3 regions of the Azospirillum sp. UENF 211521 genome follow, and region 1 is predicted to be linked to each of the others. Evidence: predicted binding sites of a transcription regulator. Region 1 holds the regulator's gene; each other region holds the start of a gene.
What was found. The regulator PhoB, encoded in region 1, activates phosphate uptake and scavenging genes when phosphate is short. The targets are predictions, from matches to a motif close to TNTCATAAAACTGTCA.
Positions count from the first base shown of each region.

Region 1 (4,249 bases):
CGACAAGATCATGCGGGAGCGCGAGGCGCGGCTGAAGCAGTGGGCGGCGGAGGACGCGAGCAAGTCGTCCAGCACGTCGAAGACCACTCCCTACAAGATGAGCCTGCTCGCCTGACGCCGCCGCCCGCGGCAAGGCCCTGAGCAAGGGGACTTGCGCGGCACGGGGCGTTCCGCGCTATTCTGCGGATCATGGATTTCACCGACACCCAGCTTCACCGTTATTCCCGCCACATCATCCTGCCGGAGGTCGGCGGCGTCGGGCAGGAGGCGCTGCTGCGCGCCCGCGTCCTGGTCGTCGGGGCCGGCGGGCTGGGCGCGCCGCTGCTGCTCTACCTCGCCGCGGCGGGGGTCGGCACCATCGGCGTCATCGACGACGACACGGTGGACCTGTCCAACCTGCAACGGCAGGTCATCCACGACGAATCGTCGCTCGGCGTTCCAAAGGTGGAGAGCGCCGCCGCCCGCATCCGCGCGCTGAACCCCGACGTGGCGGTGGAGGTGCACAAGACGCGCCTGACGAAGGACAACGCGCTGGATCTGATCGGGCGCTACGACATCGTGGCCGACGGCTCGGACAATTTCGCCACGCGCTTCCTGCTCAACGACGCCTGCTACTTCGCGGGCAGGACGCTGGTGTCGGCGGCGATCCTGCGCTTCGACGGGCAGGTCTCCACCTTCAAGGCGCATCTCGGCGACCCGCACCCCTGCTACCGCTGCCTGTTCCCAGAACCGCCGCCGCGCGGTCTGGTGCCGTCCTGCTCCGAGGGCGGCGTGCTGGGGGCGCTGGCCGGCTTCGTCGGTTCGCTCCAGACGACCGAGGTGCTGAAGGAGATCATGGGCATCGGCGAGGGCCTGTCGGGCAGCCTGATGATGCTGGACACGCTGCACGCCTCGTTCCAGCGCATCACCGTGCGCCGCGACCCGGACTGCCCCCTGTGCGGCGCCCACCCGACCATCCACGACCTGTCCGCCCACTGAGCGGCGGCTGAGAGGCTCCCCCCATGGAAGGTCCTGAAAACCTGTCCATCGTCCTGTTCGCGGGCGGCTTCGACCGGGTGCACTACGCCCTGGTGATGGCCAGCGCGGCGGCGGCGACCAACCGCAAGGTCACGCTGTTCTTCACCGGCCGCGCCCTGAACACGCTGCTGGCCGGGGACGCCGACGGCGCACCGGGCTGGCACCGGCTGGACCCCGCCGACGACGGCAGCCGCCCGGCGGAGCGCGACGCCGCCTTCACCGCCAACGGGCTGGCCGGCTTCGAGGAGTTGCTGGAGGCCTGCGTGATGCTCAAGGTCACGGTCATGGCCTGCGAGATGGGGTTGCGCGCGCTCGGCCTGCCTGTTGGCGCGCCGCTGCGCCCCGACGTGCCGGTGACGACCGGCGGCGTCGTCACCTTCCTGAACGACGCGCCGAAGACCGGCGCGATCCTCTTTGTGTGAGCGCAATGACCGACGACCACAGCCCGGTGGATAATGGTTTGGTGATCGAGCACGCGAACCGCTTCGAGGCGATCGCCGCGGAGGGGTTCGAGGGCCACCCCTACCGGGACGCGCTGGCCCATCAGGCGCAGCATGTGACGGCGCACCCCGACCTCGCCCCGCGGGTGGCGCATGCCCTGCGCATGATGATCGGCTTCATCGAGGACAGCGACCCGGCGAAGCGCTTCGGCCCGAAGGTGGCGATCCTGCGCGAGGCTGTGGAGCTGTTGGAGGGGTAGCTTTCGCAACGCACACTTGGCCCCCACCCTTCCCACGGCTTCGCCGCGGGCCCCTTCCCTCCCCCGCTTCGCAGGAGAGGGAAAATCAGTCCACTCCCCTGCGTCAGCGAGGGAGGGTTCGGGTGGGGGCGAGGTCAGCGCTTGGGCATTTCGCTCAGATGGACTTGCTGTCCAGCGCGTAGCCGGCCGAGCGGACGGTGCGGATCAGGTCCATCTCCGTCTCCTCGTTCATCGCCTTGCGCAGGCGGCGGATGTGCACGTCCACGGTGCGCGGCTCGACATAGACGTCGTGGCCCCACACCACGTCGAGAAGCTGCTCGCGCGAGAAGACGCGGCCGGGGTGCTGCATGAAATGCCGCAGCAGGCGGAATTCGGTCGGCCCCAGATGCACGTCGCGCCCGTTCCGGCGCACCCGGTGGGCGGCCAGATCCATGGTGACGTCGGCGAACTGCAGCGTCTCGTCGGTCATGCCGGGGGCCGAGCGGCGCAGCACGGCGCGCATGCGGGCGACCAGCTCGGTCGGGGAGAAGGGCTTGGTGATGTAGTCGTCGGCGCCGGAGTTCAGGCCGCGCACGCGGTCCGCCTCCTCGCCGCGGGCGGTCAGCATGATGATCGGGATGTCGCGCATCTTGCTGTTGCGGCGCATCTGGCGGCAGACCTCCAGCCCCGACATCAGCGGCAGCATCCAGTCGAGCAGGACGATGTTCGGCGTCTGCTCGCCGGCCAGCAGAAGGGCTTCCTCGCCGTCGGTGGCGGCGTTCACGCGGAAGCCTTCCTTCTCCAGATTGTACTTCAGCAGCGTCACGATGTCGGCTTCGTCCTCGACGATGAGAACGAGCGGCTTCAGCGCCGAATTCATGCTTGTCCCGCTCCCACTGCGCGTCTCGCCGTCACGCGGCATGTCCCGCTCCATCGTTATCCGGGCCGCCGTCCCGCGGCAATCCCCGTTCCGCCGACTCAGTGGAGAGCCCCTCCGGCTCGACCACGGCAAAGCTGCTGCCGTCGCTCTTCGGGCGCGCAGCGCGCAGCGGCGTGCCGACCACCAGGTAATGGATGGTCTCGGCGATGTTGGTGGCGTGGTCGCCGATCCGCTCCAGGTTCTTCGCCATGAAGAGCAGATGCGTGCAGGGCGTGATGTTGCGCGGGTCCTCCATCATGTAGGTCAGGACCTCGCGGAACAGGCTGGTGTAGAGGTCGTCCAGCTCCTCGTCGCGTTCCCAGGCGGCGATGGCGCGCTGAACGTCGCGCTCGATGTAGGCGTCCAGCACGTCCTTCATGATCGACTCGACCAGCCGCCCCATGCGCGGGATGGCCACCGCCGGGCGCACCACCGGCACCTGGGCCAGCGCCAGCGAGCGCTTGGCGATGTTGGAGGCGTAGTCGCCGATCCGCTCCAGGTCCGACGCGATCTTCAGCGCCGACACGATCTCGCGCAGATCCTGGGCCAGCGGCTGGCGCAGGGCGAGCAGGCGCACGGCCTCGGCGTCGATGTCGCGCTCGTAGGCGTCGATGCGCTGGTCGGCCTGCATGACCTGGGCGGCCAGCGCGACGTCGCGGCGGGCCACTGCCTTCACGGCGGCGTCCACCTGCGCTTCGGCGACGCCGCCCATCTGGGTGATCAGGTTGGACAGGCGCTCAAGTTCGTGCGCGAAGGAACGCACGATGTGTTCGTTGCTCATGCTTCACGTCCTTCGCTGAGGAGGAGTCGCGGCGGTGCCCGGAATCAGAGGCCGGGAATCAGAGGCCGGGGATCAGCCGTAGCGGCCGGTGATGTAGCCCTGGGTGCGCTCGTCCCGCGGGTTGGTGAAGATTTCCTCGGTGTCGTCGCACTCCACCATGTCGCCCAGATGGAAGAAGGCGGTCTTCTGGGAGACGCGGGCCGCCTGCTGCATGTTGTGGGTGACGATGACGATCGTGTAGTTCTCGCGCAGTTCGTCGATCAGCTCCTCGATGTGGGCGGTCGCGATGGGGTCGAGCGCCGAGCAGGGCTCGTCCATCAGGATCACCTCGGGGCTGACGGCGATGGCGCGGGCGATGCACAGGCGCTGCTGCTGGCCGCCGGACAGGCCGGTGCCCGGCTCGCGCAGGCGATCCTTCACCTCGTTCCACAAGCCGGCGCGCTTCAGCGAGGTCTGGACGATCTCGTCCATCTCGTCGCGGTGGCTGGCGATGCCGTGGATGCGCGGGCCGTAGGCGATGTTGTCGTAGATCGACTTCGGGAAGGGGTTCGGCTTCTGGAAGACCATGCCGACGCGGGCGCGGAGCTGCACGGCGTCGATGTTCTTGCCGTAGACGTCCTCGCCGTCGAGCGCGATCAGCCCCTCGACGCGGCAGTTCTCGATGGTGTCGTTCATGCGGTTCAGGCAGCGCAGGAACGTCGACTTGCCGCAACCGGACGGGCCGATCAGGGCCATCACGCGGTTTTCCTGGATCTCCAGGTTGATGCCCTTGAGCGCCTGTTTGGCCCCGTAGAACACCTTGACGTCGCGGGCGACCATCTTGGTGCCGTGGATGCCGGCGGCGGGACGCGAA
Region 1 is NZ_JBSNCF010000001.1:322,000-326,248, reverse strand. It holds gene ACWPN5_RS01525 (hypothetical protein) at 1-115, shown strand, start outside; gene ACWPN5_RS01520 (HesA/MoeB/ThiF family protein) at 190-978, shown strand; gene ACWPN5_RS01515 (DsrE family protein) at 1,002-1,439, shown strand; gene ACWPN5_RS01510 (hypothetical protein) at 1,445-1,717, shown strand; gene phoB (phosphate regulon transcriptional regulator PhoB) at 1,872-2,576, opposite strand; gene phoU (phosphate signaling complex protein PhoU) at 2,608-3,396, opposite strand; gene pstB (phosphate ABC transporter ATP-binding protein PstB) at 3,469-4,249, opposite strand, start outside.

Region 2 (4,249 bases), on a different contig from region 1:
GGGGCCTTTTCCGTTGCCGAGAAGGGCGCGATCCCGTGGGACAGCAGCACATCCCAATCGCGCGCCGGGCCGAGCTGGCGGGAGAACCAGCGGATGTCGTTCCCGGCGCGGCAGGCCTCCGGCACCCCGGCGAGAGGGCGGAACAGGCGGATGGCCGTGCGCAGGCGGCGCAGCGCGACGCGCATCTGGTGCAGCCCCTCCACGTCGCCGCCGGCCAGGGCACAGGCCTCGTTGGCGAGCAGCAGGCGCAGCCCGTGGCGGATGATGTGGCGGTAGGCCTCGGCCACCGTGGTGACCGGGGTCAAGCCCAGCGGTTCCGGCAGGACGGGGGCGGGCAGGCGCCCGGTGACGAGGCGGTCGCCGATTTCCGCCTTGCTCTCCGTTCCTATGCGAACCGGGACGCGGCGCTGGAGGGCCAAGGCGAGATCGAACAGGCGTCCGATGCGGCCCGACTTCAGCTCAAGCTCGACCTCGCTGATGCGGGCGCAGGCGTTGCCGGCGGTGATCTGGCCGTCGTCCACCGCCACCTCGATGGAGGTCAGGGCGTCCGGGCGGACAAGCAGGGTGGTGCGCCGGAACTCCGTCGTGAATTGTGGAGCCAGCGCCGCCCGCGCGTCCTCCGGCACCAGGGCGGCCACGCCCTCGGCGTCGAGGGGCGTCATGTCGGGGGCGGCCGTGGGAATGGCCCAGTCCCATTTCTTGCGGATGGCCACCGCGGCCGAATCGCCGGGGGTGGCGGCGTTGATGGTCTTCAGCGTCTGCACGAACCGGTCGCCGTCCTGCCGCACCCGCAGGGCCACGCCCCCCAGGAACAGACGGCGGTCCGGCGTGTCGTAATAGACGGTGCGCAGGGCGCGGACGGCGGGCGCGCCTTCCGCCTTCTCCTTCAGCGCCGGGAGGTCCGCAACGCGGGGGAGGTCGCGCGGATCGAGATGGAGCTTCATCTCCACCTCGCGCACGGCCGACACCGTGGCGGACGCCGCGGCGGGTGCACCCGGGGGCGCGTTGTTCTGGGGCGCGGAAGACACGGGGGGCGACTCCTGCTCGGTTCCGGGCCTGCTCGGTTCAGGGTTGAAATACCCCAATTGGCAGAAGGGCGTTAAGAGAGTTTCCGCGGCAGGATGAAATCGGCCAGCCGTCCCGACCCGCTGTCCAGGTCGGCCCAGCGGGCGCCCTCGAACAGGAACACGGCGCAGGCGCCGGTCGGGAACTTCTCCGCCAGTGCCGCGCGGTGCCGCTCCTCGCCGCGTCCGGCCAAGTCGCGGGCGAGGTCGTGGAGGTCCGGGTTGTGGGCGACCAGCATCAGCGACGAGGCGGAGTCGGGGGCGTCGTGCAGCCGTTCCAGGAGGACGCGCCCCCCGCACAGGTAGAGGCCGCGCTCGCGCTCCACCGGGATGTCAGGCGCGTCCATCACCTCCAGCAGCCGGTCGGCGGTGTCCGCCGCGCGCCGGGCGGTGGAGCACAGCACCAGCCCGATGCGCGCCCCGCGCTCCTTCAGTTCGTGGCCGACCAGCCGGGCCGCCTTCTTCCCCCGCGGCGCCAGCGGGCGGTCGTGATCGTCCAGCGAGGGATCGTCCCACGCCGACTTGCCGTGGCGCATGAGATAGAGCGTCTTCATCGCGGGAGTCCCTTCCTTCCGAATCGGCCTCCGGCGGGATGCGCCGGGGGTGCGACTGTTTTCGCAGCGGTATTATCGTGACGGCAGTATTATGCTGTCTGACCCAAAACCGTAACGTAGTTGGGGTAGGTTGCCTGGCCCATCGACCGCGGCGGGGCGGTTCGGCCCGACCGGACTGTAGCGGCACCACCCATCACGCAAAAGCCCGAGGCTGCTGTGACCGAACTTCAGGACCTGGAAGCGACCTGCATCGAAGCGGACGCGCCGGAGCGCTTCATCAACCGCGAACTGTCGTGGCTGGCCTTCAACCAGCGCGTCCTGGATGAGGCGTCCAACCCGAATCACCCGCTGCTGGAGCGGCTGAGGTTCCTGTCGATTTCGTCCAGCAACCTCGACGAATTCTACATGGTCCGCGTCGCCGGCCTGAAGGGGCAGGTGGCCGCGGGGGTGAAGACCCCCAGCGCCGAGAACCTGACCCCGGCCCAGCAGCTCACCGCGGTGAACCAGCGCATCGTCGAGCTGATGAACGCGCAGCAGACCATGTGGCGCAGCCTGAAGCAGGACCTGCGCGAGGCCGGCATCATGGTGGCCGGCGCCGAGGACCTGACCGACGGGGAGAAGGACTGGCTGGAGGCCAAGTTCCTCGACGACATCTTCCCCATCCTGACCCCCATCGCGGTGGACCCGGCGCACCCGTTCCCCTTCCTGCCCAACCTGGGCTTCTCGCTGGCGCTGCAACTGCACGAGCCGGTTAAGGGGCGGCACCTCGACGCGCTGGTCCCGCTGCCGGCGCAGCTCGACCGCTTCATCCGCCTGCCGGGCTCGGAGATCCGCTTCATCCAGCTGGAAAAGCTGGTGATGCTGTTCATCGACCGGCTCTTCCCGCCGTTCCAGGTGAAGGCCCACGGCGTCTTCCGCGTCCTGCGCGCCAGCGAGATGGAGATCGAGGAGGAAGCGGAGGATCTGGTCCGCACCTTCGAAAGCGCGCTGAAGCGCCGCCGCCGCGGCAGCGTCATCCGTCTGGCCACCGACGCCGGCATGGCCGCCGACCTGCGCGAGTTCCTGCGCCACGAACTGCGCGTGTCGAACGACGACGTGTTCATCCTTGATGGGCTGATCGGCCTGTCGGACACCCGCCAGTTGATCGTCGACGAGCGGCCCGATCTGGTCTTCCGCCCCTTCAACGCCCGCTTCCCGGAGCGCATCCGCGACTTCGGCGGCGACTGCTTCGCGGCCATCCGCGACAAGGACATCGTCGTCCACCACCCGTACGAGAGCTTCGACGTGGTGGTGCAGTTCATCCGTCAGGCGGCGCGCGACCCGCAGGTGGTCGCCATCAAGCAGACGCTCTACCGCACCAGCAAGGACAGCCCGATCGTCGCCGCGCTGATCGAGGCGGCGGAGGCCGGCAAGTCGGTGACCGCCCTGGTCGAGCTGAAGGCCCGCTTCGACGAGGAGGCCAACATCCGCTGGGCGCGCGATCTGGAACGCGCCGGCGCCCAGGTGGTCTACGGCTTCGTCGACCTGAAGACGCACGCCAAGGTGTCGCTGGTGGTGCGGCGCGAGAACAAGGCGCTGCGCAGCTACGTCCATTTCGGGACGGGCAACTACCACCCGATCACGGCGAAGGTCTACACCGACCTGTCCTTCTTCACCTGCGACCCGGCGCTCTGCCACGACGCGGCGGTGATGTTCAATTACATGACCGGTTATGCCACGCCGAAGCTGCTGGAGAAGATTGCCATCGCCCCGATCACGCTGCGCCAGAAGCTGGGCCAGCTGATCGACGCGGAGGTCGCCAACGCCGCCGCCGGCAAGCCCGCCCACATCTGGGTGAAGCTGAACTCGCTGGTCGATTCGGAGATCATTGACCGGCTCTACAAGGCGTCGCAGAAGGGCGTGCAGATCGACATGGTGATCCGCGGCATCTGCTGCCTGCGCCCCGGCGTGAAGGGCCTGTCGGAGAACATCCGGGTGCGCAGCATCGTCGGCCGCTTCCTGGAGCACGGGCGCGTCATCTGCTTCGCCAACGGCCAAGCGCTGCCCAGCCCGCAGGCCAAGCTCTACATCTCCTCCGCCGACTGGATGACGCGCAACCTGGACCGCCGCATCGAGACGCTGGTGCCCATCGAGAACCCGACGGTGCACGAGCAGGTTTTGGACCAGATCATGGTCGCCAACCTGAAGGATGAGGCGAACACCTGGAAACTCGGCCCCGATGGCGTTTATCATCGGGTGGAGGCTGGTCCGGACGCGTTCAGCGCCCATAACTATTTCATGACGAACCCCAGCCTGTCGGGCCGCGGCAGCGCGCTCAGCAGCAAAAAGACGCCGCCGCGGTTGAAGCTGCGTACGGTCATCTGATTGAGGACATCGGTTGCTTATGACGCCGGCGCAGGAACACACGGTCGCTACCAGGGCCGTCGAGAGGGTGGTCGAGAAGGGCGAGCGGATCGCCGTGATCGACATCGGGTCCAACTCGATCCGGCTCGTCGTCTATGACGCTCTGAAGCGGTCGCCTCTGCCGGTCTTCAACGAGAAGGTCCTGTGCGGGCTCGGCCGCGGGGTGGAGAAGACCGGCTGCCTGAACCCGGACGGGGTGATCCAGGGCCTTGAGGCCCTGGAACGCTT
Region 2 is NZ_JBSNCF010000002.1:1,015,994-1,020,242, reverse strand. It holds gene ACWPN5_RS21405 (CYTH and CHAD domain-containing protein) at 1-1,028, opposite strand, end outside; gene ACWPN5_RS21400 (SixA phosphatase family protein) at 1,100-1,618, opposite strand; gene ACWPN5_RS21395 (RNA degradosome polyphosphate kinase) at 1,835-3,982, shown strand; gene ACWPN5_RS21390 (Ppx/GppA family phosphatase) at 4,002-4,249, shown strand, end outside.
Region 2: the regulator PhoB is predicted to act here: its motif matches at 1,718-1,733, upstream of ACWPN5_RS21395 (RNA degradosome polyphosphate kinase).

Region 3 (4,249 bases), 680 kb from region 1:
CTGTGCCGCCGCCCCCAGTCCGACGATGCCCGGCGCGTTCTCCGTGCCGGCGCGGCGCGAGCGCTCCTGGTGGCCGCCGCGCAGCATCGGGCGGAAGCGCAGGCCGCGCTTGACGTAGAGCGCGCCGATGCCCTTGGGCGCGTGCAGCTTGTGGCCGGACAGCGACAGCATGTCCACAGCGCTGGTGGCGAGCGTCATCGGGATCTTGCCGACCGCCTGCACGGCGTCGGTGTGGAACACCGCCCCCGCCGCCTTGGCGAGCTGGGCCAGCTCCTCGATCGGGAAGATCGTCCCGGTCTCGTTGTTCGCCCACATGATCGAGACGATGGCGACGTCCGGCCCCAGCGCCGCCTTGTAGGCGTCGAGGTCCAGGTTGCCCCGGTTGTCCACGCCGATGCGGTGGACGGTGTAGCCGCGCTTCTTCTCCAGATAGTCGCACAGCGCCAGGACGGCGGGATGCTCGACCACGCTGGTGACGATGCTCTTCTTCTTCGGATAGGCCTCCAGCACCGACAGGATGGCGGTGTTGTCGCTCTCCGTCCCGCCGGAGGTGAAGACGATCTCGCTGTCATGGGCGGCGCCGAGGAGCGCCTGCACCTGCTTGCGCGCCCATTCGATCTTGCCGCCCACCGCGGCGCCGAAACCGTGCATGGAGGAGGGGTTGCCGAACTGCTCGGTGAACAGCGGCAGCATCTCCGCCAGCACTTCCGGGTCGACGCGGGTGGTGGCGTTGTTGTCGAGGTAAATACCCTGTGCGGTCATGGCTCAGGCCCCCACCGGCAGGAGGGAGGCGGGCTTGACGCGGACGAACTCGCCCAGCGCCTCGACCAGCTTGGCCTGCACGCCCATCATGGTGCCGGCGGACTGCGAACAGCCGGAGCAGGCGCCGGTCAGCCGGACGTAGATGTCCTTGCCGTCGATGTCCACCAGCTCCACGTCGCCGCCGTCGCGCTGGATCTGCGGGCGCAGCTCCTCGATGGCAAACATGATCTTCTGCATGCGCTGCACGTTGGTGAGCTTCGCCGGGGCGGCCTCGGCCTTCGGGGCCAGCGGCTTGATGGCGTCCAGCCCGACCGTGCCGGGAGCGTGGGACTTGGGCGGGGCCAGCGCGCCGGTCTTGGCGAGCACGGCCTCCAGCACCTCCTCGATCTTCTCGTGGCAGGTCTGGCAGGAGCCGCCGGCCTTGGTGTAGTGGGTGACCTCCTCCAGCGTGGTCAGGCTGTTGACGGTCACCGCGCGCTCGATCATCGCCGCGTCGATGCCGAAGCACTTGCAGACCAGCTCGCCTTCCTCGTGGTCGTCGACCCACTCCTCGCCCTTGAAGTTGGCGATGGCGGCGCGGAGCGCCTCGGCACCCATGACCGAACAGTGCATCTTCTCCGGCGGCAGGCCGCCCAGATACTCGGCGATGTCGCGGTTGGTGACGGCCAGCGCCTCGTCCACCGTCTTGCCGATGATCATCTCCGTCAGCGCCGACGAGGACGCGATGGCCGAGCCGCAGCCGAAGGTCTGGAACTTCGCGTCCTCGATGACCTGGCTGTCGGGGTTGACCTTCATCATCAGCTTCAGGGCGTCGCCGCAGGTGATCGACCCGACCTCGCCCACGGCGTTCGCCTCATCCAGCGCGCCGGCGTTCTTCGGGTTGAAGAAGTGTTCCTTGACCTTGTCGGTGTAGTTCCACATGACGCCTTGCCTTTCCCGCGTTACCGGGTGGGGGGAGAGTGTTCGGGGTTAGTGGGCGGTGCCGCAGCCGCCGGCCGCCGGCGCGGAGGAGCAGCTGCCCCCCGGACCCGCCGAGAAGGACTTGCCGCAGCCGCAGCTGCCCGTCGCGTTCGGGTTGTCGAACTTGAAGCCCGCGCCCTCGACCCCTTCGACGAAATCGACCACCACGCCGGTCAGGAAGGGCTGGCTGGTCGGATCGACGAAGATCGTCACCGGGCCGAAGGTCAGCACGGCGTCTTCGTCGCCCGCCGTGGCCTCCAGCCCCATCTGGTACTTCATGCCGGCGCAGCCGCCGTCGGCCACCGCGATGCGCAGGCCGGCCGCGGCGCCGCCGGACTTCGCCAGCACGCGCTCCAGGGTGTTCACCGCCGCATCCGTCAGGGTCACCATGTCTGCCGCCTCCAAATGCTCCGTCGGGCATGCCGACCGTTCCTGGTCATAGGCTCAGCAAGCGGCGTGCCAAATTTTAAGTCATTGATTTTGATGGATTGTCAGGTCGGACGGCTGGTGTCTTCCCGACAATTGTCGGGTCGGGGCCATGTCGGCTTTGCGACATCCTGCGACGAAAGGACGCACAATTTGATTGTGGGCTTTTGCGAAACCGGCTTGCGGCCCATACAGGATTGTCGGACGGGCGCACGGTTCTGCGAAACAACGGAAGGGGACGGGTGATGGAGCGGCCGGTCGAATTGCGGATGTCCAACGGGCGGATGGCCTTCGGCGAGGTGCCCGAGCACATCGACGAGAAACTGCAGGAGGCGGTGAACGCCCGCCCCGACGCCGCGGCCTGCGAGGCCCTGCTGTGGGAGGCCCACCGGATGGGGCCGCGCGTCCTGCCGGTCTTCTACGCGCTCTACAAATTCTACTTCAACCGCAAGCGCTTCGCGGACGCGGAGCGGGTGGCGATGATCGGGCTGGACGCGGCGGCGCGCGAGGGCGGCTATGCCGGCGACTGGCGGAGCCTGCGCGTGGACAGCGTGGATTGGACGAGGGAAGGGCCACCGCGCTTTACCCTGTTCACCCTGAAGGCGCTGGCCTTCATCAGCTTGCGCAGCGAGCGGGTGGAGGAGGCGAAGGCGATCCTCGCCAAGCTGACGGACATCGATCCGCAGGACCGGGTCGGCTACGGCGTCATCGCCGCACTGGCGAAGGGCCTGGGGGAGGAATGACTTGGGAAGAGGGGTGATTGACGGATCGGTTCCGTCAGTCACCCGACCCGAAGCACACGGCCTCCGCGCCGCAATCGCGGCAGACCGGGGCGCCGCAGGGGATCAGACCGTCCCGCGCGCAGAGGAAACGGTAGAGAAAAGCCTTCCAGCGGGTGCCGGCGGCGTTCAGCAGGGCCAGCGAGTCGAAATGACGCTCCATCAGCGCCGCGAGATGGCTCGGTCCGGCCAGACCGAGATCCCGCCACAGCTCACCCTCGTCGAGCATGGCCCGCGCCAGGATCGCGGCGAGCCAGTCCTCCTCCTCGATGCCCAGCGAGCGGTGGGCGAGCAGAAGGGCGGCGATGTCGTCCGCCTCGCTCCGGAGAAGCGGCGGCAGGGGGGTGGGCGAGCTGTCGGGAACCGGCAAGCCGGCCGCGAAGGCGCCGGGGAAATAGCGGTCGAGCAGCTGGGCGAGCGCCCGCTCGTCGAGACCCAGGGCGCCCGGGCCCGCCGGCCAACGGCGGGACAGGATGCAGGCGAACAGATGCGCGTCGAAGACGTTGCAGCGTCCCTGGCGGTCGGTCAGCCAGCGGTACAGCCGCGTGGTGTCGCCCACCCCCGGCGGGGCGGCGTGCAGGATGCCCATGGCTCCGTTCTCCGGGGGCGGGCGGCCGTCAGGCCGCTTCAGACAGGTTCAGGTGAGGTGGGCGACCCTCAGGCCGCCTGGGGCAAGTGGGTGATGCAGCTCTTGGAGCAGACCTTGCCGCAGCTCTCGCAGCCGATGCAGTTGCCGGCGTTCTTGACGCTCATGACCTTCTTCTCGGCCTCGTCGTCGAAGGCGTCGACGATGTCGCCGTCCTCGGTGATGCCGATCAGCTCCAGCACGTCGCGGCCGCAGACCTTGAAGCAGCGGCCGCAGCCGATGCACATCTTCTGGTCGACGCTTTCCACGAATTTCGGCGTCCAGGCGGCGCCGCCGCGGGTGGTGCCGGTCACGAACTCAGCCATCGTCTGCTCCTCAATCGGGCTTGTTGTTGGGGTTTTTGGTGGGAATGGGCGTTGCCGTTGCCCCCTCCCTAACCCTCCCCCGCCTTTGGCGGTGGAGGGGACTGCCGCCGCTTCGCAAACGGCACCCTCTCCCGCGAGAGCGGGGGAGGGTCGGGGAGGGGGCAAGGTGTGTTCAGGCGGACGCCGTCTCCAGCGCCTTCAGCGCGGCGCGCTTCTCGGTCAGGGTCTTGTAGGCATCGTAGGTCTCCTGGGCGACCTGGAGGATGGATTGCCAGTTCTGCGGCAACTCCTCCGACAGGTCGTGCAGGTCCATCTTCTTCTGGGTCGCGCGGGCGTTGAGCTTCTTGACCTCGTCCTTCAGGGCGTCGATG
Region 3 is NZ_JBSNCF010000001.1:998,474-1,002,722, forward strand. It holds gene nifS (cysteine desulfurase NifS) at 1-762, opposite strand, end outside; gene nifU (Fe-S cluster assembly protein NifU) at 766-1,683, opposite strand; gene ACWPN5_RS04610 (HesB/IscA family protein) at 1,732-2,112, opposite strand; gene ACWPN5_RS04615 (hypothetical protein) at 2,394-2,891, shown strand; gene ACWPN5_RS04620 (nitrogen fixation protein NifQ) at 2,926-3,516, opposite strand; gene fdxB (ferredoxin III, nif-specific) at 3,585-3,878, opposite strand; gene ACWPN5_RS04630 (CCE_0567 family metalloprotein) at 4,051-4,249, opposite strand, start outside.
Region 3: the regulator PhoB is predicted to act here: its motif matches at 2,262-2,277, upstream of ACWPN5_RS04610 (HesB/IscA family protein).